3 regions of the Salinicola sp. JS01 genome follow, and region 1 is predicted to be linked to each of the others. Evidence: predicted binding sites of a transcription regulator. Region 1 holds the regulator's gene; each other region holds the start of a gene.
What was found. The regulator LexA, encoded in region 1, represses DNA repair genes until DNA is damaged. The targets are predictions, from matches to a motif close to TACTGTNTANNTANACAGTA.
Positions count from the first base shown of each region.

Region 1 (6,485 bases):
TGGATATGCACGTCGAGGCGCTTGAAGCCGTTCTTGAGGCGCTCGATAGGGCGCTCGTTGCCGGGGATGGCGCGCGCCGAGAAGATGACGTGATCGCCCGCTTCCAGATCCAGCAGCGGATGGCGCCCCTGGGCCAGTCGCGACAAGGCCGAGCGCGGCTCGCCCTGGCTGCCGGTGGCGATGATCAAGATCTCCTCCGGCGGCAGATAGCCGAGATCGTAGGTCGGCACCTGCGGCGGAAAGTCCTCGAGATAGCCGAGCTGACGGGCGATGGCGACCATGCGCTCCATCGAGCGACCCAGCAGCGCCACGCGGCGCCCGCAGCGTGCGGCGATCTGCCCCAGCGACTGAATGCGCGCGAGATTGCTGGCAAAGCAACTGACCGCTACCCGTCCACGGCACTCACGGATCACCGCCTCGAGTGCGGCGCCGGCTTCCGACTCGCTGCGCGAGTGACCCTCGACGTCGGCATTGGTCGAGTCGGCCACCACCAGATCCAGCGGCGCCAGGCGCTCGAAGGAGCGCGAGTCGATCGGCGGGCCGATCAGCGGCGCCGGATCGAGCTTCCAGTCGCCGGTGTGCAGCACGCGCGCGCCGGGCGTCTCGATCGCCAGCGCGCAGCTCTCGGGAATGGAGTGGGTGACCGCCACGAAGCCGACCTTGAAGGGGGACTGCTCGACGCTGCTGCCGGGCATCACCGGACGCAGTGCATCGGTGCGCAGACCGCGTTCGAGGAACTTGGCACGCAGCATCTCGATCGCCAGGGGTGTGGCATAGACGGGACAACCCCAGTGGGGCCAGATCCAGGCCAGGGCGCCGATATGGTCTTCATGACCGTGGGTGATGAACACCGCCTCGGGAATCATGCCCTCTGCCGCCAGGTGGGCCACGTCGGGAATCTGCAGCGGGGCGTCGGGCAGATCCTGGCGGATCATCATGCCGCAGTCGACCGCGATCCAGTGATCGTCGTAGCCGTAGAGCGAAAGGTTCATGCCGATTTCACCGCAGCCGCCCAACGGATGAAACAGCAGAGGCGGATAGGTGCGGGGGCGGATCTGCGCGCGCGGACGAAACATCGGCTTCCTTAACGGGAAAAGTCTCGTCTCACTATAAGGCATCGTTCTCGGCCCGCTCAAACCGGGATCGGCGCGCGTAAAGGCGAGCGCCGCAGCCACGGCGAATCGGGTACAATATTGCCGCCCCGAGCGCGGCGGGTGTCGTGCCGCCGCTACCGAGGCAGGTTGCGTCGTCGCGTCCTCTCGGTGCGCGGCGACTTTTCGTTTCATCGACCCTGTCAGCGTGAGTTATGCCGCACAATTATCGTTTGATCGTCTCCTGCCCAGACCGGGTCGGGATCGTGTCCCGCGTCTCGGGCTTCATCGCCGCCCAGGGGGGCTCCATCATCGAGGCCAACCAGCACTCCGACCTCGATAACGGGCGCTTTTTCATGCGCTACGACATTCAATCGGAGGCGCTGGGGGCCGCGGCCTTTCGGGCCGAGTTCGAGACCATTGCCCGCGAATTCGCGATGGATTGGCGGCTGAGCGATGCCAGCCGGCGTCAGCGTGTGGTGCTGATGGTCTCGCGCGAGTCGCACTGTCTGGTCGACCTGCTCTACCGTTGGTCGGCGGGGGAGCTCGATTGCGACATTCCCTGCGTGATCTCCAACCACGATGATCTGCGCGCCCTCGTCGAGTGGCACGGCATCGACTTCCATCGGGTGAGCGTCGACCCCGCCGACAAGGCGCCCGCGTTCGCCGAGGTCGAGCGGCTGATCGATGCGGCCGAGGCCGACAGCGTGGTGCTGGCACGTTACATGCAGATCCTGCCGCCGGCGCTGTGCGAGCGCTACGCCGGGCGCATCATCAATATCCACCACAGCTTTCTGCCGTCCTTCGCCGGCGCCAAGCCTTACCACCAGGCGTTCGAGCGCGGGGTCAAGCTGATCGGTGCGACCTGCCACTACGTCACCCAGGAGCTGGACGCGGGGCCGATCATCGAGCAGGACATTCAGCGGGTGTCGCACTGCCATACACCCCAGGATCTGGTTCGGCTGGGGCGTGACGTGGAGAAGGCCGTGCTCGCCCGCGGCCTGCGCTGGCACCTGCAGGATCGCGTCCTGATCCACGGCAACAAGACCGTCGTCTTCTCCTGAACCTTCGGGCGGTGTCGCTGGCGTCGCGCCGGCGGCGTCAGGCCGGCTGCTCGCCGTCGAACAGGCCGAGCTGGCGCTGTTCGGCCTCCGGCGCCAGGCGCACGCCGACCCCGAGCAGGCGCACCGGGCGGCCGCCGCGTTGCCAGGCGCTTTCCAGCAGCTCGTGGAAGCGCGCATGGATCACGCCGCGGGCGCCGGTCTCCTGAGTGGTGCTGGTGAAGTCGTGAAAGCGCACCTTGACGAACTGCTTGCCGATATCGGGGTGGCCATGGCGGGCCAGGCGTTCGTCGAGACGCACAATCAGCGGTGCCAGCGCCTGGTGGCACTGGGCGAGGTCCGGCAGGTCGCTGTCGTAGGTGGTCTCGACGCTGACCGACTTGCGCTCGCGGGTGACGTTGACCGGCCGGTCGTCGATGCCGTGGGCCAGCTCGTGCAGGCGCTGGCCGAACTTGCCGAAGGTGTCTATCAGTTGCTCCAGCGGCCGCGCGCGCAGTTCGGCGCAGGTGGCGATGCCGAGTCCCGCCAGCTTGGCCGCGGTGGCAGGGCCGACCCCATGCAGCTTGTCGACCGCCAGACCCTCGATGAAGCTCGCCATCTGTGCGGGCGGAATCACGAACAGGCCGTCCGGCTTGTCCCAGTCGCTGGCGATCTTGGCCAGGAACTTGTTGGGTGCCACGCCCACCGAGACCACGATGCCGGTACGCGCGAGCACCTCCTGCTTGAGCCAGTGCGCCATCCAGGTCGCACTCCCCTGGAAACGGGTGACCTCGCTGACGTCGAGATAGGCTTCGTCGAGGGAGAGCGGCTCCACCAGCGGAGTCAGCTCGTGGAATACCGCTTGAATGTCATGCGAGACGCGGCGGTAGCGATCGAAGTCAGGCTTGAGCAGCTTGAGCTCGGGGCATAGACGCAGGGCGCGTGCGGTGGGCATCGCCGAATGGATGCCGTAGCGCCGCGCCGGGTAGTTGCAGGTGGCGATGACCCCGCGCTTGTCGGCACTGCCGCCGATCGCCAGCGGCAGGTCACGCAGCCCGGGGTCGTCGCGCATTTCCACCGCGGCGTAGAAGCAGTCGCAGTCCGCGTGGAGGATCTTGCGCATGGCTGCCGACGGCTACTGCAGACCCAGGCCGTTGCCGCCGCGGATGATGCCTACGCCGAGACCCTCGATATCCAGCTGCTGGTGCTCCAGATCGACTTCGATGGGGGCGAAGTCGGCGTTCTCTGCTAGAAGGGTGACGCGGCGCCCGCGGCGTTGAAAGCGCTTGACCGTGACCTCGTCGTCGAGCCGGGCGACCACGATCTGGCCGTCGCGCACTTCCTGGGTGCGATGCACGGCGAGCAGGTCGCCATCGAGGATGCCGATGTCTTTCATCGACAGCCCACGCACACGCAGCAGGTAGTCGGCCCTGGGGGCGAAGTAGTCCGCCGGCAGTGGGCAGTAGCGGTCGATGTGCTCGGCGGCCAGGATCGGGCTGCCGGCGGCGACGTTACCCACGATCGGCAGGCCGGTTTCGGCGGGGTCGGTGGGTTCCGCGGTCCCGGCCGCAGTGGGCAGTCGGATCCCGCGGGAGGTCCCCGGAATCATGCGGATCACACCCTTGCGATCGAGCGCACGCAGGTGCTCTTCGGCGGCATTGGGAGAGCGGAATCCCAGCGCCTTGGCGATCTCGGCGCGGGTGGGCGGATAGCCGAACTCGGTCATCGTCTTGACGATGAAATCGTAGACGTTCTGCTGCCGGGCGGTGAGCGGTCTCGACATTGGGCGTCTCCCCGGGGCCTGTCAGGGCTTGGTCATGTATACAGTCTGGAATTGTATCCAGTCATGCGGGGTAGCGAAAGGGGGCGGGCGAGGAAAGGGTGCCGGGAAGGGGCTTTGGTAAAAGACTCGGTGGAAGGTCTCGTGGAAGGTCTCGGGGAAAGGGCGCCTTCGACGTTTGCCGCGATTGTGCCGTGACGTCTGGGGTGGTTAGATTCGAAAGCGTTTCAAACAGGCGTTTTTCAGCTGATTCGACAGGCGTTGGCCGACAGATTCGATGTCAGTGAAAAGCCGCCGATATCGACAGTAAAGAGGTAGTCCATGGCCCAGTCCGACACTGTGACCCGCATTCTCGACACCGCCGAGGTGCTGTTCGCCGAGAAAGGGTTCGCCGAGACGTCGCTGCGCAACATCACCACCCGGGCCAAGGTCAACCTGGCGGCGGTCAATTATCACTTCGGTTCCAAAAAGGCGCTGATCCAGGCGGTCTTCGCGCGTTATCTCGATCCCTTCGCCGAGCGCCTCAATCACGCGCTAGACGGGCTCGAGCGCCACTATGGCGGGCAGACCATTCCGCTCGAGGTGCTGCTCGAGCGCCTTGCCGAGAGCGTGCTCGAGGTTCCGGCGGAGCGTCACAGTCTCAAGATATTCATGAAGCTTCTGGGGCTCGCCTATACCCAGGCCCAGGGGCATCTGCGGCGCTACATTCAGGCGCACTACGGCGAAACCTTTCACCGTTTCGTCGCCTGCCTGCGGCTGGCCACGCCGGAATTGCCGGAGGCGGAGCGTTTCTGGCGGCTCCACTTCATGCTCGGTACCGTGGTATTCACGCTATCCGGACTGGATGCGCTGCGCGATATCGCCGACACCGAGTATCACGAGCATGTCACCGTGCGCGACCTGATCCGGCGGCTCAAGCCGGTGGTGGCGGCCGCCATGCTGGCACCGCTGGAGCCGGCGGAGACCGCGGTGAGCTGATGCGGCGGCGCCGACCTCTGTCATGACGCTGGCGGGTCGTCTAGAATCGGGCGCTTCACGGTTTCAGGTAACGGCTATGACACAACCGCTGGGTCCGGTAATGCTGGACGTCGAGGGCACTCGACTGCGTGAGGAAGAGCGGCGGCTGCTGTCGCGCCCCGAGGTCGGGGGCGTCATTCTGTTTGCGCGCAACACCCCGGATGCGGGAACCACCCAGACGCTGATCGGCGAGATTCGCGCCTGCCGGCCGGACCTGCTGGTGGCCATCGACCAGGAGGGCGGGCGCGTGCAGCGGCTCAAGCAGGGTGTGACCCGGCTACCGCCGATGGCGACCCTGGGGCGGCAGTTCGCCGAGTCGCCGGAAGCCGCGCTGGCCCTGGCCCTGGATACCGGTTGGCTGCTGGGCATGGAGATGGCCGCGTGCGGTTTCGACCTGACTTTCGCCCCGGTGCTCGACCTCGACGACGACCAGTCGCCGGCGATCGGTTCGCGCAGCTTCTCGCCCGACCCGGAGGTGGTCGCGGCGCTGGCCGGCGCCTTCATCGATGGCCTGCACGATGCTGGGATGGTCGCCATCGGCAAGCACTTTCCCGGCCATGGCGGGGCGCGGCAGGATTCCCACCACTCGGTGGCCCGTGATCCACGCTCGCTGGAGGCGCTGCGCGCGCACGATTTGGTGCCTTTCGCGCGGCTGGCGAGCAAGCTCGATGCGGTGATGCCGGCGCATGTGATCTTTCCCGCCTTCGACGAGCGCCCCGCGGGCTTCTCGCCCAGCTGGCTGGGGCTGCTGCGCGAAGAGCTCGGCTTCAAGGGCGCGATCTTCTCCGACGACCTGACCATGGCGGCTGCCCACGCCGCCGGAACGCCGGCGGCGCGCGCCGAGGCGGCCTGGGCCGCCGGCTGCGATATGGCGGTGATCTGCAACGACCCCGCGGCGGCGCGGGAGGTGGTGGATGCCTGCAGCGGACGCCAGGCGCCGCGGATCGCCAAGCTGCGTTACGCCCGCGCCCGGCCGAGCCTCGAGTCGCTGGCGGTGATCTCGCGCTGGCGGCGTACCCACGCCCGTTTGGAAGCCCTCAACGAGGCGGAGTGATCCGCCCTCTATCCCCAGGCGGCGCCGGCCCTGCCGGTTGCCGCCGACTGCTATTGATACGGTATACGATGACTCAATCTACGCTCCCCGACGCGCTGAACTCGATGCAGGAGGTCATGGATAACGCCGACTGTCTGATCGACCAGGCCCAGGTAGAGCAGGCCCTCGACCGGATGGCCGCGGCGATCACCCGCGATCTCGGCGACAAGCTGCCGGTGTTCTACTGCGTGATGAACGGCGGCCTGATCACCACCGGGCACCTGTTGACCCGGCTGGGGTTCCCGCTCGAGGTCGACTATCTCCATGCTACGCGCTATCGCGGCGGGCTCCGTGGCGGTGAGCTGTTCTGGCGGGTCTCGCCGGAAATCCCCATGGCCGGGCGCCATGTGGTGATCGTCGACGACATTCTCGATGAGGGCGCGACCCTGGCGGCGATTCTCGACTACTGCCGTGAGGCGGGCGCGGCGAGCCTCTCCACCGCGGTGCTGGTCGACAAGCAGCAC
Region 1 is NZ_CP127244.1:2,069,355-2,075,839, reverse strand. It holds gene QO259_RS09405 (ribonuclease J) at 1-1,076, opposite strand, end outside; gene purU (formyltetrahydrofolate deformylase) at 1,307-2,155, shown strand; gene dinB (DNA polymerase IV) at 2,193-3,254, opposite strand; gene lexA (transcriptional repressor LexA) at 3,267-3,914, opposite strand; gene QO259_RS09385 (TetR/AcrR family transcriptional regulator) at 4,233-4,889, shown strand; gene nagZ (beta-N-acetylhexosaminidase) at 4,966-5,982, shown strand; gene QO259_RS09375 (hypoxanthine-guanine phosphoribosyltransferase) at 6,051-6,485, shown strand, end outside.

Region 2 (6,485 bases), 230 kb from region 1:
AGGCGCTGCTCGAGGCCGTGACCCAGCGCTTCCAGCGCGCCGCCGACCAGCGCATCAGCGGCAGTGGCCTGGGGCTCTCCATCGCGGTCGAGATCGCCGAGCGTCAGCAGTTGAACATGAGGCTGTCCAACCGGCCCGAAGGCGGCCTGGAAGTCAGGTTGGTGTGGCAGCGCCCCATGGCGTGACGTCGACGACGAGGGGCGTTAAGTCTCGACATTCAGTCTTTCAGTCTCGCCATATAGTAGGCATCGATCATTTCCCCATCACGCATGGCGTAGCGCTTGGCGGTGCCTTCGATGTCGAAACCGAATTGCTGGTAGAGACCGATCGCTTTTTGATTATCGACGAACACCGTCAATTCGATCCGCGTGATCTGCAGCCAGTTATCACACAGGTCGACCATGGCGGCCATCAGCGCCTTGCCGATACCCCGTCGATGAAATGCCGGATCGACGCCCATGCCGATGGTCGCGCCATGCCGGCGCCGTGCCACGGTGAAGCCCTCCAGCGTGAGTTGCCCCACCACGCGGGTCTCGATACAGGCCACCAGAATGACAAGACTGGGGCGCGCCTCCGTTAGCCGTTGTTGCCAAAGGGTGGGTGACTGATAAGGCAAATGGAGGGTATCTGACTGAGTTTCTGGCTGACTGTAGATGTGCGTCAGCGCCGCAGCATCGTCTGGTGTCGCGTGACGGATCGTGACCTGGCTCATGAATCGGTTCTCGGGCAAAAGCGAATAACGTCGGAACAACTCAGATCGAAGGCTGAACCTAATGGGCGAGGAAGTGCGCGCTAGGCCGAGCAGAGGCGTCACTCCCTTCTCCCTTTTCTCAGAAATCGCCGGATCTGCCAATCCTTCGGGATACTGCTTCGGGAGAACGCCTAGGACACGAAAAGTGACTCCCCGGCCCTTGGGCCGGGGGCGGGACTCACAAGCGCGGGGCTTTGCCGTCAGGGTCGGGCAGGGTGGTGGGGGCGACGAACACTGGGGCGGCATTGGGGTCGCCCTGGCACTGGATCGCGGCACGGGCAGGAATCAGCCACCAGTCGTCACCGTTTTGCACGCCCATGTCGGTGATCTGATCGCGCGCGATACACGGATAGTCCTTGGCCTGGCGCTCCATCGCGAACAGCCAGCGGTCATCACCCTGCTTGAGCCAGGCGAAGGCGCGCTGGAACTGCTGGCTGGCCGGGGTCTTGTCACCGAACTGGACGCTGGGCTGGCGCGCCTGGAGCAGGAACTCCTCGTCGAAGTCGGGCAGCCCCAGCCACGCCTGGGGCCCGGTGATCGCGGCAACCTGGGTCATCATGTCGCGCGGTGAGCGGGCGTGATCCTGCAGCGCATAGCCCCAGGTGGACCAGCTGAGCCAGAACAGCGCCAGCCAGCCGCCCAGCGCCCACAGCCCGCGCGCCGGGCGGGTCCAGGCCAGCAGGCCGACCCCCAGCGCGCCGATCACGATCCACCAGGCCCAGGGGTCGACCTGATGACGCTCGGCCACCCGTGCCAGCGCCGGCAGGCCGAATGCGCCGAGTATACCGGCGAGCAGCAGTAGGCCGGCGAGCAGCGCCAGCACCACGAAGGCGGCGCGATGCAGGCCGCGGCGCCGGATCAGCCCGGGCAGCAGCGGCGCCAGCGCCATCACCAGCAGTGGCAGCGTGGGCAGCATGTAGACGCCGCGCTTGCCCGGCGAGAGTGAGAAGAACACCACGATCAGGATGACCGCGCTGAGCGGCATCCAGACCCGCGCATCACTGCGCTTGAGGCGATGCCACCACGCCGGCAGCGCCCACGGCAGCGCCAGCACCAGCGGCATCCAGGCCCATGGCAGCACCTTGACGACGTAGTAGTACCACGGCTCCAGATGGGTCCAGGAGTCGGCGTAGCGCTGGCCGGTCTGCTTGAACAGGATATTGTCGCGGTAGGCGGCGAGCGCCGGGTCGCCGCTGAAGCTGGCCATCAGCATCATGGGGATGGCCCAGGCGGCGATGCAGGCGAGCATCACTCCCAGCCCCAGCAGCAGTTCCTTGAGGCCGAGGCGCACCGCTCGGCCGCGATAGCCGAACCACAGCCATGCTGGTAGCAGCGCCAGCGGCAGGATACCCACGCCCTTGGTGATCACCCCGATACCCATTGCCGCCCAGCCGATCAGCCACCAGCGGCGGGCCGGGCCGAGCAGGGCGTGGCGCAGCAGCCCGTAGGCGCCCAGGGTGGTGAAGAAGGTCAGCATCATGTCGATCTGCGCGGTCTTGGCCTGCAGCACGAACTGGAACGCGGTCAGCAGCGCCAGCCCCGAGAGCAGTGCGACACGCCGCCCATGCAGGCGCCGGCCGAGGTCGACCACCAGCAGCAGGGCGCCCAGGGCACTGAGCGCGGTAGGGATCAGAAAACCCAGGCGTACCGAACCGGTCAGCCAGATCGAGAGCGCCGAGGCCCACATGAATACCGGGGGCTTGTCGGGATAGAGCTCGCCGCCGCGATGGGGGAACCAGAACTGGCCGGTACGCAGCATCTCCAGCGCATTGAGGGCGAAGCGCGGCTCGTCGGCAGGCCAGGGGTCGCGCAGCCCGATACCGATACCCAGCAGCACGATCGCCAGCAGTAACAGCAGCAGCCAGGCGCGCCGGTAATGCGCCTGGGAAGGGTCGTCGAGGAAAGATCGCATGGTCTTGGGCATCCGCTCAGGACGAGGATTGGCTGGGGGCGGCGCTTTCGCGCTTCTCGCGGCGAATCAGCATCAGATTGCGGACATAGATGATCAGCCCGGCGCCCTGGCCGGCGATGAACACCGGGTCGCGCCGATAGAGGGCATAGGCGAGCAGTGTAGCGCCGCCGCCCAGGCTGAAGAACCAGAAGGCGACCGGTACGATACTGCGCCGGGCGCGCTCGCTGGCCAGCCACTGGACGATGAAGCGCGCCGAGAACAGCGCCTGACCGACGAATCCGATCGCTACCCACACCCACTCGGCACTCATGCGCGGGCCTCCCCGTCGAGATGTTCGGGTGCCACCGTCGCGGCCGGGCGCTCGGTCATTGCCAGCGGCTCGATCGCCGCGGGCAGGCGGCTGCGCCGGCGCAGCCACATCACCCCGACCATATCGACCAGACCGACCCACAGACGGTTATTGAGACCGTAGTGCGAGGCCCCGGTGCCGCGAGGGCGGTGATTGACCGGCAGCGACACGCACTCGCCGCCCTGGGCCCGCACCAGCGCCGGCAGAAAGCGGTGCATATGGTCGAAGTAGGGCAGGTTGAGGAAAGCGTCGCGGCGCACGATCTTCAGCCCGCAGCCGGTATCCGGGGTGGCATCGTTGAGCAGCGCCGAGCGGACCCGGTTGGCGACCTTCGACGAGACCCGCTTGAGCCAGTCATCACGGCGATTGGTGCGGTGACCGGCGACCATCACCACATCGCCCCGACAGGCGCGCTCGAACAGTCGCGGCAGATCGGCGGGGTCGTTCTGGCCGTCACCATCGAGGGTCGCAAGCCAAGTGCCGCGGGCGGCCCAGGCCGCCTGCCACACCGAGGTGCTCTGGCCGGCGCTTCGCGCATGGCGCAGCGGGCGCAGGCGCGAATCGGCCGCGGCGCGGCGCGTCAGCATCTCCCAGGAGCCGTCGCTGGAGGCGTCGTCGACCACGATCACTTCGTGCTCGATCTCCTGCAGGGCGCGGGAGATTTCGTCGAGTAGCCCCGGCAGATTGCCGACTTCGTCCTTGGCGGGAATGAGAATCGAGAGCTGTGGAGAATGCATTGACGCTGAGTTCCTGGCGATGGGACTTTTATTGGACGCTCCGCCATGCCGCCCTTGCCGCTCCTGGCAAGAGGGCACGCCGGCCGTGCGCTGGAGACCCGCCCTTTATGAAAGGAGAGTGAGCAAAAGGCAAACGATGGCACAGGTTTTGCGACCATCGAATGCGAATGTCGCCATGATCGAGGCCATGACTTAAAGGAATCTTAAGAACGCGGATTCTCAGGAACGCGGAACCCTTATCGTGCCACGCTGGCGGCGCGAGCAGAAGCTCAACGGAACAGATCCTGCTGGCGGTGGGGCGGGCGAAAATGGCGGATGTCGAGCCCCTGGTCTGGGCGCCGCTGCAGGCCCAGGCGACCGGCGGCACGGCGAAAGCGCTGATCGATCATGTCGACGAAGATCCCTTCGCCGCGCATACGGTGGCCGAAGCGGCTGTCGTTGCTGGCGCCGCCGCGCGACTGGCGGATCAGACTCATCACCTTGCCGGCGCGCTCAGGGTAGTGGGCTTGCAGCCACGCCTCGAACAGCGGTGCCACCTCCCGTGGCAGACGCAACAGGGTCCAGCTGGCGCTGGTGGCGCCGGCTTCGGCTGCGCGTTCGAGCAGTGTCTCTATCTCGTGGTCGTTGATCGCCGGAATCACCGGCGCCAGCAGGGCGCCTACCGGAATGCCCGCGGCGGCGAGTTCGCTCAGTGTCTTGAGTCGGGCCGCCGGCGAGGCGGTGCGCGGCTCCAGCGTGCGCTTGAGCTCGTTGTCCAGGCTGGTGAGGCTGATGAAGACGCGCACCAGGCGCTGCTCGGCGAGTGCGGCCAGCAGGTCGCGATCCCGCAGGATCAGCGCGCTCTTGGTCACCAGCGTGACCGGATGACGGCACTCGAGCAGCAGCGCCAGCAGCTCGCGGGTGGTGCCGTACTCGGCCTCGATCGGCTGGTAGCAGTCGGTGTTGCCGGAGAGATTGATCGGCTGGCAGCGATAGCCGGGCTTGCACAGCTCCTCGCGCAGCCGCGCCGCCATCCCTTGCTTGGCGATCAGCCGGGTCTCGAAGTCGATGCCCGGTGACAGATCCCAGTAGGCGTGACTGGGGCGGGCATAGCAGTAGATGCAGCCGTGCTCGCAGCCGCGATAGGGGTTGAGCGAGCGGTCGAAGCCCAGGTCCGGGGAGTGGTTCCAGGAGAGCGCGCTGCGCGGCGTCTCGTGCTGGATCTGGGTGGGTATGCGTTGCGGCAGCGCTTCCTGCCACCAGCCATCGTCGAAGGCTTCGGTATGGCTCGGCTGAAAGCGGTTATGCGGATTGAAGGTCGCGCCGCGGCCCTTGAGCGGGCCCGGTGACGCGGCGTAGGGATCGCGCGGTGGGGTGGGAGACGACATGACGACTCCGTGATCGGAAGCTGTTCAAATATACAGTATCACGGGGTCGTCACGACGCAAAGTGCCGGTCGTGGAGGCATGGCGCCGCTCGTGGCGTCAGCACACCCTCACCCGGCGTTGGCCACCAATGGATGAGGCCGCCAATGGATGAGGGCGCCATCGGGATGGACAGTTACAGCGTCAGCTTGACGCCGGCCTCGACATAGCGGCCCTGGGTGTTGTAGCCCTCGGCCAGGGTGTAGTCGCGGTCGAAGGCGTTATCCAGCTTGGCCGACAGTTCGACCTGCGGCGTCACCTGCCACGCCGTGCGCAGATCCACGATGCCGTAGCCGCTGACGGTGGTGTCGCCGTAGGGGAAGGTGTAGCGGGTATCGCGACGGTCGCCGGCGGCGCGCAGGGTGGCGCCGTAGCGCCAGTCGCCCAAGGCGTAGTCGGCATCCAGACGGCCGAAGGTTCTGGCTCGGCGCTTCAGCCGCTCGCCGCTATCGCGGTCTTCCGGATCCTGATGGGTCAGGCTGGCGCGCAGCGAGAGGCCGGCGTATTGCCAGCCACCGCTCAGTTCGACACCGCGGATACGCGCGCGGTCGACGTTGTAGGGCACGAAGGCCGCGTCGAAGGCGATCAGATCGTCGATCCGGTTCTCGAAGGCGCTGACGCGTGCATGCCAGGCGTCATGCTCGATGGCCCAGAACGCCTCCAGGTTGCGCGAGGTTTCGGCGTCGAGGTCGGGGTTGCTGCCGTAGGGCCCGTAGAGATCGATCAGGTTGGGCGCCTTGAAGGCGGTCGAGTAGACCAGCCCGAGGCGCTGTGCCGGTGTCAGACGGTAGGCGTAGCCGGCACTGCCGGTGGTTTCGTCGCCGAAGCGTGAATCGTCGTCGTATCGTAGCGAGCCGCTCAGCTCATGGCGCCCGTACTCGCGCTGCAGCATGCCGTAGAGGCCGTAGTTCTCGCGGCTGTCCTTGGCGTAGCGCCCGGCGAACGGGCTCGCCGAGTCGAAGTCGACATGCTCCTGGCGGTAGTCCACCCCCAGGGTGTCGACGCCGTTGGCGCGGGTGAAGCTGTGCTGGATGCCGAGTTCGTTGCGGTGCGATTCGGTGACACTATAGCGCTCGCCGGCATAGCGCTCCTCGCGGCGCTCGTCGAAGTGTCCGGCGGTGATCGCCATGTCCCAGTCGGGCGCCAGAGCCAGATCGTAGCGCCCGCCGAAGGTCTGCAGATAGCCGTCGGTGCGGCAGTCGTTGCTGGCGGTGCTGGCATTGAGCGGGAAGCAGTCGTCGTAGTCGGCGTCGGTATCCTGGCGCAGGGCATTCAGGCTCAGACTGGCGTTGGCGCCGAAGCGGTGCGATAGCCCTAACTGAGCCCCGCCGCG
Region 2 is NZ_CP127244.1:2,296,718-2,303,202, reverse strand. It holds gene QO259_RS10595 (histidine kinase dimerization/phospho-acceptor domain-containing protein) at 1-21, shown strand, start outside; gene QO259_RS20275 (ATP-binding protein) at 1-185, shown strand, start outside; gene QO259_RS10590 (GNAT family N-acetyltransferase) at 218-712, opposite strand; gene QO259_RS10585 (ArnT family glycosyltransferase) at 930-2,663, opposite strand; gene QO259_RS10580 (lipid-A-disaccharide synthase N-terminal domain-containing protein) at 2,680-2,973, opposite strand; gene QO259_RS10575 (glycosyltransferase family 2 protein) at 2,970-3,749, opposite strand; gene QO259_RS10570 (PA0069 family radical SAM protein) at 4,019-5,116, opposite strand; gene QO259_RS10565 (TonB-dependent receptor domain-containing protein) at 5,289-6,485, opposite strand, start outside.
Region 2: QO259_RS10570 (PA0069 family radical SAM protein) is a predicted target of LexA. The motif match lies at 5,135-5,154, and genes of this name have one in related genera.

Region 3 (6,485 bases), 1.7 Mb from region 1:
TCGCGCGGTGCTGCACGCCGACGAGATGGTGCTGACGCGCGACATCGCCGACACCGTGCGCGCCGGCATGCAGTCGCTCGACGCCTCGCGCGCGCTGCCGCCGGCGATCGTGCCGCCGGCGTTCACCGGGGGTGGGCAGTCGGGCGCCGCGGCGTTCTCGACCGCGCGCCTCGAGCAGTTGCTCGAGCAGGCCAATCAGCGCATCGCCTCGCTCGAGGGCCAGTTGTCCGACCTGGTCGGCGCGACGGGGCGGGTGGCCAGCCACACTGGCGCGGCCCTGGAGCCGGCCCGGCGCACCGCCGAGGCCGCCGAGAGCACTGCCCGCAATGGGCGGATTTCCCGCAGGAAAGGAGTTGGCGCATGACAGATCAGGAGTTCGAGCGCTGGCTCGAGAGTCCCAGCGAGCGGCGCGTCATGCTGATCGAGATGGATCACGGCGGCGGCACGGTACAGATCGCCGATCAGCCCTACCTGGCCCCGATGGGGGACGACCTCGCCGACCCGACGTATCTCGATGTGTTGAGCGAGGCGGTGGGGATCTCGACGCGGGTCGACGGGCTGATCGAATACGGCGATCTGACGCTGATCGACGACGGCTCGATCACGCCGTGGCTGCATTATGCCTGGCGCGGCTGGCCGGTGCGGATACTGCTCGGCGACATGCGCTGGTCGAGGCATGATTTCCGGCCGCTGGCCGTGGCCACCAATCAGGGGGTGCAGTCGGGTCGCGCCGGTCGGATCGTGATGCGGATCAGCGATTCCAGCGCACTGCTCGATGACCCGATCGATACCGGCTCGCTGCCGGATGACGCGGGGCCGGTGCCGCTGGTGCTGGGGCGAGTGTTCAACGCCCCGACCTACCGGGTCTCGACCCAGACGTTGCGCTACGCGGTGAGCTATCTGCCGCTACAGAGCCTCTATGCCCGGGACATCGGCAACATCGTGCCGCGGACCGCGCACCTCGCCGACGGCGAGATGACGCTCGACAATGCCCCCGGCAATCAGAGCGACATCACTGCCGCGCCGATCGAGTCGCACGATACCCCGCTGGAAATCGTGCAGTGGGTCGCCGCGCGCTACGGCCGCGAGGTCGCCCCGACCACGTCGCTGCCGTCGGTGCGTGTCGGACTGCAGTCGAGCAACGAGATCAGCGGCGCGCAGATCCTCGACGCGCTGGCGGACACACTCGGTGCCGGCTGGATGATCGACGCCCTGGATCGCATCGACATGCGCGTGCTGACCGCCCCGACCGGCGCCGCCGAGATCACCCTCGAGCCGGACGACGTGCAGGACGCCACGCTGCAGCTCGACGAGATCGTGCCGCCCTGGGCCAGCCTGACGCTGCGCTGGGGGCGCAATTACGCCCCGCTCAACAACGTGGCGGCCATCGTCGACCAGAATGATCCGGCGCTGGCGGCCCGGCTGCGACAAGAGTGGCGGGAGACGAGTCGCTCGCAGTCGTTGCCCGATTACCCGCTCGCCGAGGCGGTGACCCTCGACACGCTGATGCAGGACGCCGGGGAGGTCGCAACCGAGTGCGAGCGGCGGCTGGCGTATCACAGCGTGCCGCGCGAGCACTGGCGTGTGACGACGTATCGGCCGACCGTCGCGCTCTATCAGTCGATCATCGTCAACGTCGGCACCGTCGCCGGTCGCCTGGGTCGTGTCACGGCCGTGCGGCAACTGGCCGGCGGCAAGGCGGAAGTGGAGTTCGTGCTATGAGCGATCAAAGCCTGCGAATGATCCTCGATAATCTGCACGACACGGCGTCGCTGACGGCGACGAGCGAGCGCTCGAGCGCCGGGGTGGAAAATACCCAGCGTAACGAGCGCAATCGGGTGTGGCGCAGCGTCGATACCGCGACGCAGGTCGTCGAGGGGACATTGAGCGTCGGCGCCTATGTCGATTGTCTCGCCATCATCGATCACAACCTGACCGCCGCCGGCTCACTGCGCATCGAGCTGCTGTCCGGCGAAACGGTGGTGCATGACTCCGGGCCGCTGGCCACCGCCGAGATCATCCCCGTCGGCGCCTGGCGGGTGGGCATCGACCCCTATGGGGCCACCTACAACGACAAGCTCGCGGTGACGATCACCGTCATCGAGACGCCCCTGGTCGCGATCACCCGCTACCGCCTCACGCTCGAGGATGCCGGCAATCCCGACGGCGGCATGCAGATCGCGCGCATCGCGCTGGGCATGGCGTTTCAGCCCACGTTCAACATGAGCTGGGGCGCGCAATCCGACTGGGTCGACAAGGCCACGCACGAGGACAGCGCCGGGCAGACGCTGCGCACGATCAATGGCGGGAGGCCGCGCCGGCAGGTTCAGTTCTCGCTCGACTGGCTGCAACCCGGCGACCGCGCGCGGCTCGTCGAGGAGCTGGCCCAGCGCGGGATGATGGCCGATGTATTTGTCGATCTTTACCCGCACCTCGCCGGTCTCGATCGCTTGGCCGCGTGTTTCGTGGGGCGACTGGCCTCGGGCTACGGCGATACCCACACCCATCCGCGCAACCGAAAATCAACGCTGACTATCACGGAGGTCTGACGTGCCCCTATTCGTACCCAGCGAGCTAAATTTCAACGACATCCGAATTACCACGGGCATGACGACCGAGTTTCCGATCCGTCTCGAGGCGTATCAGGATCGCGTCGCGCAATTCTCGGCTGAATGCCGGCAAATGGTCGCTTCGATCGACGAGACCTACACCGGCATGCAGCAGCAAATGGAGGACACCCAGGCTGCTGCAGCCCAGGCGGCCGAGGACGTCGAGCAGACCGGGCTGGATCGACAGGCCACGGGCGAGGACCGGCAGCAGACCGGCCTCGATGCCCAGGCCACGGGCGAGGACCGGCAGCAGACCGGGCTGGATGCCCAGGCCACGGCTGCCGACCGGCAGCAGACGGGGCAGGACGCCCAGGCCACGGCCGCTGACCGGCAGCAAACGGGACTCGACGTCACGGCGACGCAGCAGGCCCGCCAGGCCGCCGAAGATCTTTACGGCGATCTGCAGGCTGTGAGCGATGCCCGTACCGCCGCCGAGGGGGCGGCAACGTCAGCAGCCGAGGACGCCGATCGGGCCGAGACCGCCGCCGGTCAGGCCGAGGGGGCAGTGGCCGAGCACGAAGCGAAAACCGATGCGCACCCGCAGTACGTGAAGAAGACGACGCTGCAGGCAGATTACTACACCGCCGCCGAAGTGGACTTGAGGGTCGCCAACGCCGGCCCGTCGACGCAGGTTGGGGCGGTGGGGACGTATGCGTTCTTGCTATATCGCTATTCAACGCTGTTTGAGCCGGGTGATACGGCGGCAGGCAGCAATTTGTATTACACGAATGCAAATAACCAGGACGACCCATCGTATTTCCGAGGCCCGGTGAGCGGAACGTGGCGATGCATGGGGCACAGCTGGGCCTCCTCGGGGAATTCGAGAAAAACGTTATGGCTGAGGATCGCATGATGGATTTGAGAAATGCCGCCTACGCCGGCAACGGCACTATCGACTGCGAAATCGAACACCCCGAACTTGGGTGGATTCCTTTCACTGCATCCCCGGACGACCCCGACGAGCGCGCGCGAGGCATCTACCAGCAGATCCTCGATAGCGGGATCGAGATCGCGCCGTACGAGGTGCCACCGGTAGACGTCGAGGCCCTGGCTGCCAGCAAGCTCGATGAGATCAACCGCGCATCCGAGGCTGACCTCGTTGAGCTGCGCCGACAATACCCGCAATACGAGATCGACACCTGGCCCCAGCAGGAGGCCGAGGCTCGGGCGTGGCAGGCCGACAACAACGCCCCCACGCCGACCCTCGACGGTATCGCCGCGCGGCGTGGTATTGCATTCGATGAACTGGTGCGGCGCGTGATCGCCAACGCCGAGGCATACCGCCCGATCGTCACAGACGTCATCGGCAAGCGTCAGCGTCTCGAGGACCAGATCAGGGCGGCGGTCGACGCCGGTGATGCCGATGCGCTCCGCGCGGTGACGTGGGAGGGGCTGACTGCTGGCACCGCTACCAGCGCTTGATCCCGCCGGTAATCAGGTCCATGCACCGCGGCCCCCATAGCGCCTCAACCGCCGCCGGGCGCCAGAACAGATAGCGGATCTGCGCTTGGCCAGTATTGAGCATGATGTGAGCGTGGGAGCCGATCGCCAGCCGGTCATCGGGATCGAGCTCGTCGATGCGGCACCGGCCCGAGTAAACGAACTGGGCATGGGTCGCGTGGTACTCGATCCACTGGTCAGCCGGCGGCCGCCCCTCATGCCAGCCGCGGTCGCGCCGGGTCTGCGCCCACCTTTCAAGCGCCGCCCTGTAATTCATCGCTCACTCCCTCCAGCAGACCTACCGAATCACGTCCGCACCAGCAGCAGTGGATGCCCGCCAATCCATCGCCGGCGATCACGAAGCCGGCGATCTCTTCTCTCTCCTCAGCGCTCTCTCGGGTGCCGCAGGCACTGCACTCGACCTCTACCCAGCCAGAGCCGCTGGTGACCTCGATCACATCGACGCCTCAGCCTCAACTGGATTCCAGCTCACCAGCGCCTCGCCGTCGGCGGTGCGTGTCACTGTCACATAGTCGACGGTCTCGAACTCTTCGAGCAGACGATCCCAGTCTGCCGGGCTCTCGGTGTCGAATCGCTCCAGGCGCACATGGGTCGCCCCACGGTTGTTGGCGCCGGTGATCTGGTGCCGCACGCGCTCGGCGAGCAGCTCGTAGCTGCTGGGCTTACGTGGCTTGGCCATCTTGTGATGCCTCCCGATCACTGTATGCACATACAGTGTCGCGAAAGGGCTGGCGTGTGTCGACTGGCTAGCGTGGTGGCCGCGATGTGAAGGGTGGGATAGATGGCGGGTCGGTGCTCGCGTGTAGCGTGACTATTTCGTGCGCTACGGCGTCGCAAAAACGCGTGGTTACGTCACGTTCTGTCGCTTTGCCACGGGGCCGCATGACCTAAGCGATTGATTTTAAAGTGTGTGCACAGTGGCGCCTCGCCCTCCGGAGGCAAAGGTCAAAGGTTCGAATCCTTTAGGGCGCGCCATATTGTTACGAAAACCGCCACCCGTGCTCACGCCGGGTGGCGGTTTTTGTTTGTGGCGTGCAGGGCGCGCGGCAGCGAGTTCGAAGGAAAAGGCCGGTCTCTCTCAGCGATCGTCGAGCGCGAAGGCCAGCCCCATCTCCACATGCAGTGCGGTGGTGTCGTAGAGCGGCAGGGCGCTGTCCTGCGGGCGTAGCAACAGGGCGATTTCGGTGCAGCCGAGAATGATCGCGCGGGCGCCGCGGGCGTGCAGGTTGGCGACGATTTCACGATAGCGCGCGCGGGAGTCGTCGTTCACGATGCCCTGCACCAACTCCTCGAAGATGATGCGGTGGATCGCCTCGCGCTCGTCCTCTGCGGGGATCAGACAGTCGATGCCGTAGCGCTCGCTGAGGCGTTCGCGGTAGAAGGGCTGTTCCATGGTGAAGCGCGTGCCCAGCAGCCCGGCCTGGTCGATGCCATCCGCCGCCAAGCGTTCGCCGGTGGCATCGGCGATGTGCAGCAGCGGCATGTTCAGCGCCGCCTCGATCGCCGAGGCGACCTTGTGCATGGTGTTGGTGGCCAGCAGCAGGCACTCGGCGCCGGCGGCTTCCACTTGCCCTGCCGCCGCGGCGAGCCGCTGGCCGGCTTCTGCCCACTGGCCGCTACGCTGGAGCGCTTCGATCTCGGCAAAGTCGACGCTCACCAGCGCGATCCTGGCCGAATGGTGCCCGCCCAGGCGCTGGCGCACGCCTTCATTGAGCAGGCGATAGTAACTCTGGGTCGATTCCCAGCTCATGCCGCCGAGTACGCCGATCGTCTTCATGCGTCCCTCCGTATTGGCCAGACACTACAGCATCGATGATGGCGCGATGCCAGCGTCGTCTATGGCGGCGTGAACGTCTCAGACGAAATCCGAGAGCGGCGGGCCGCTTGTCGGGCCATGCCAGGGCGGGCGGCGGGCGATGATGAGCTCACGTACGCGGTCTGCGATCCACGCCTTGGCGTGGCGTGCCAGCGTGAAGCGGTGGTCGATGACGATGATGGCGTGGTGCAGGCTGGGCACATAGAGCGCCGGCTGATAGACCCCGGCAGGTGACGCGGGCTGGCGATACGCGCAGTAGACCGTATCGATGTCGGGAGTGCCGGCATGACAGATATGGCTATCGTAGATCGTCGCGATCTGCCGTCCGGCATAGTAGAAACGTTGCGGCGGTATCGGCACATCGAACCGCAGCCAGTCTTCATTCAGCACTAGCGTGTCTTGGCAGCGAAAACGGTTCATGGCGTCCTCGGGGTCAACACCTGAGTCAGGCTATGCGACGAAGTTGGGAAATCATCACCCATAATGTACTAATAGTACATATTAAAAGTACTAGAAGTTCAATCCGTTTTATCGGTATTGTGAAAGAGAGCGGCAGGGCAATGGGCCGGTCTGTCAGAGCGCTGTTGCGATGGGAGTCA
Region 3 is NZ_CP127244.1:3,757,271-3,763,755, reverse strand. It holds gene QO259_RS17060 (coiled-coil domain-containing protein) at 1-364, shown strand, start outside; gene QO259_RS17055 (hypothetical protein) at 361-1,722, shown strand; gene QO259_RS17050 (hypothetical protein) at 1,719-2,549, shown strand; gene QO259_RS17045 (hypothetical protein) at 2,551-3,462, shown strand; gene QO259_RS17040 (HI_1402-related protein) at 3,462-4,031, shown strand; gene QO259_RS17035 (hypothetical protein) at 4,018-4,326, opposite strand; gene QO259_RS17030 (hypothetical protein) at 4,304-4,507, opposite strand; gene QO259_RS17025 (DUF1654 domain-containing protein) at 4,504-4,749, opposite strand; gene QO259_RS17020 (aspartate/glutamate racemase family protein) at 5,149-5,847, opposite strand; gene QO259_RS17015 (hypothetical protein) at 5,926-6,306, opposite strand; gene QO259_RS17010 (hypothetical protein) at 6,483-6,485, opposite strand, start outside.
Region 3: QO259_RS17025 (DUF1654 domain-containing protein) is a predicted target of LexA. The motif match lies at 4,768-4,787, and genes of this name have one in related genera.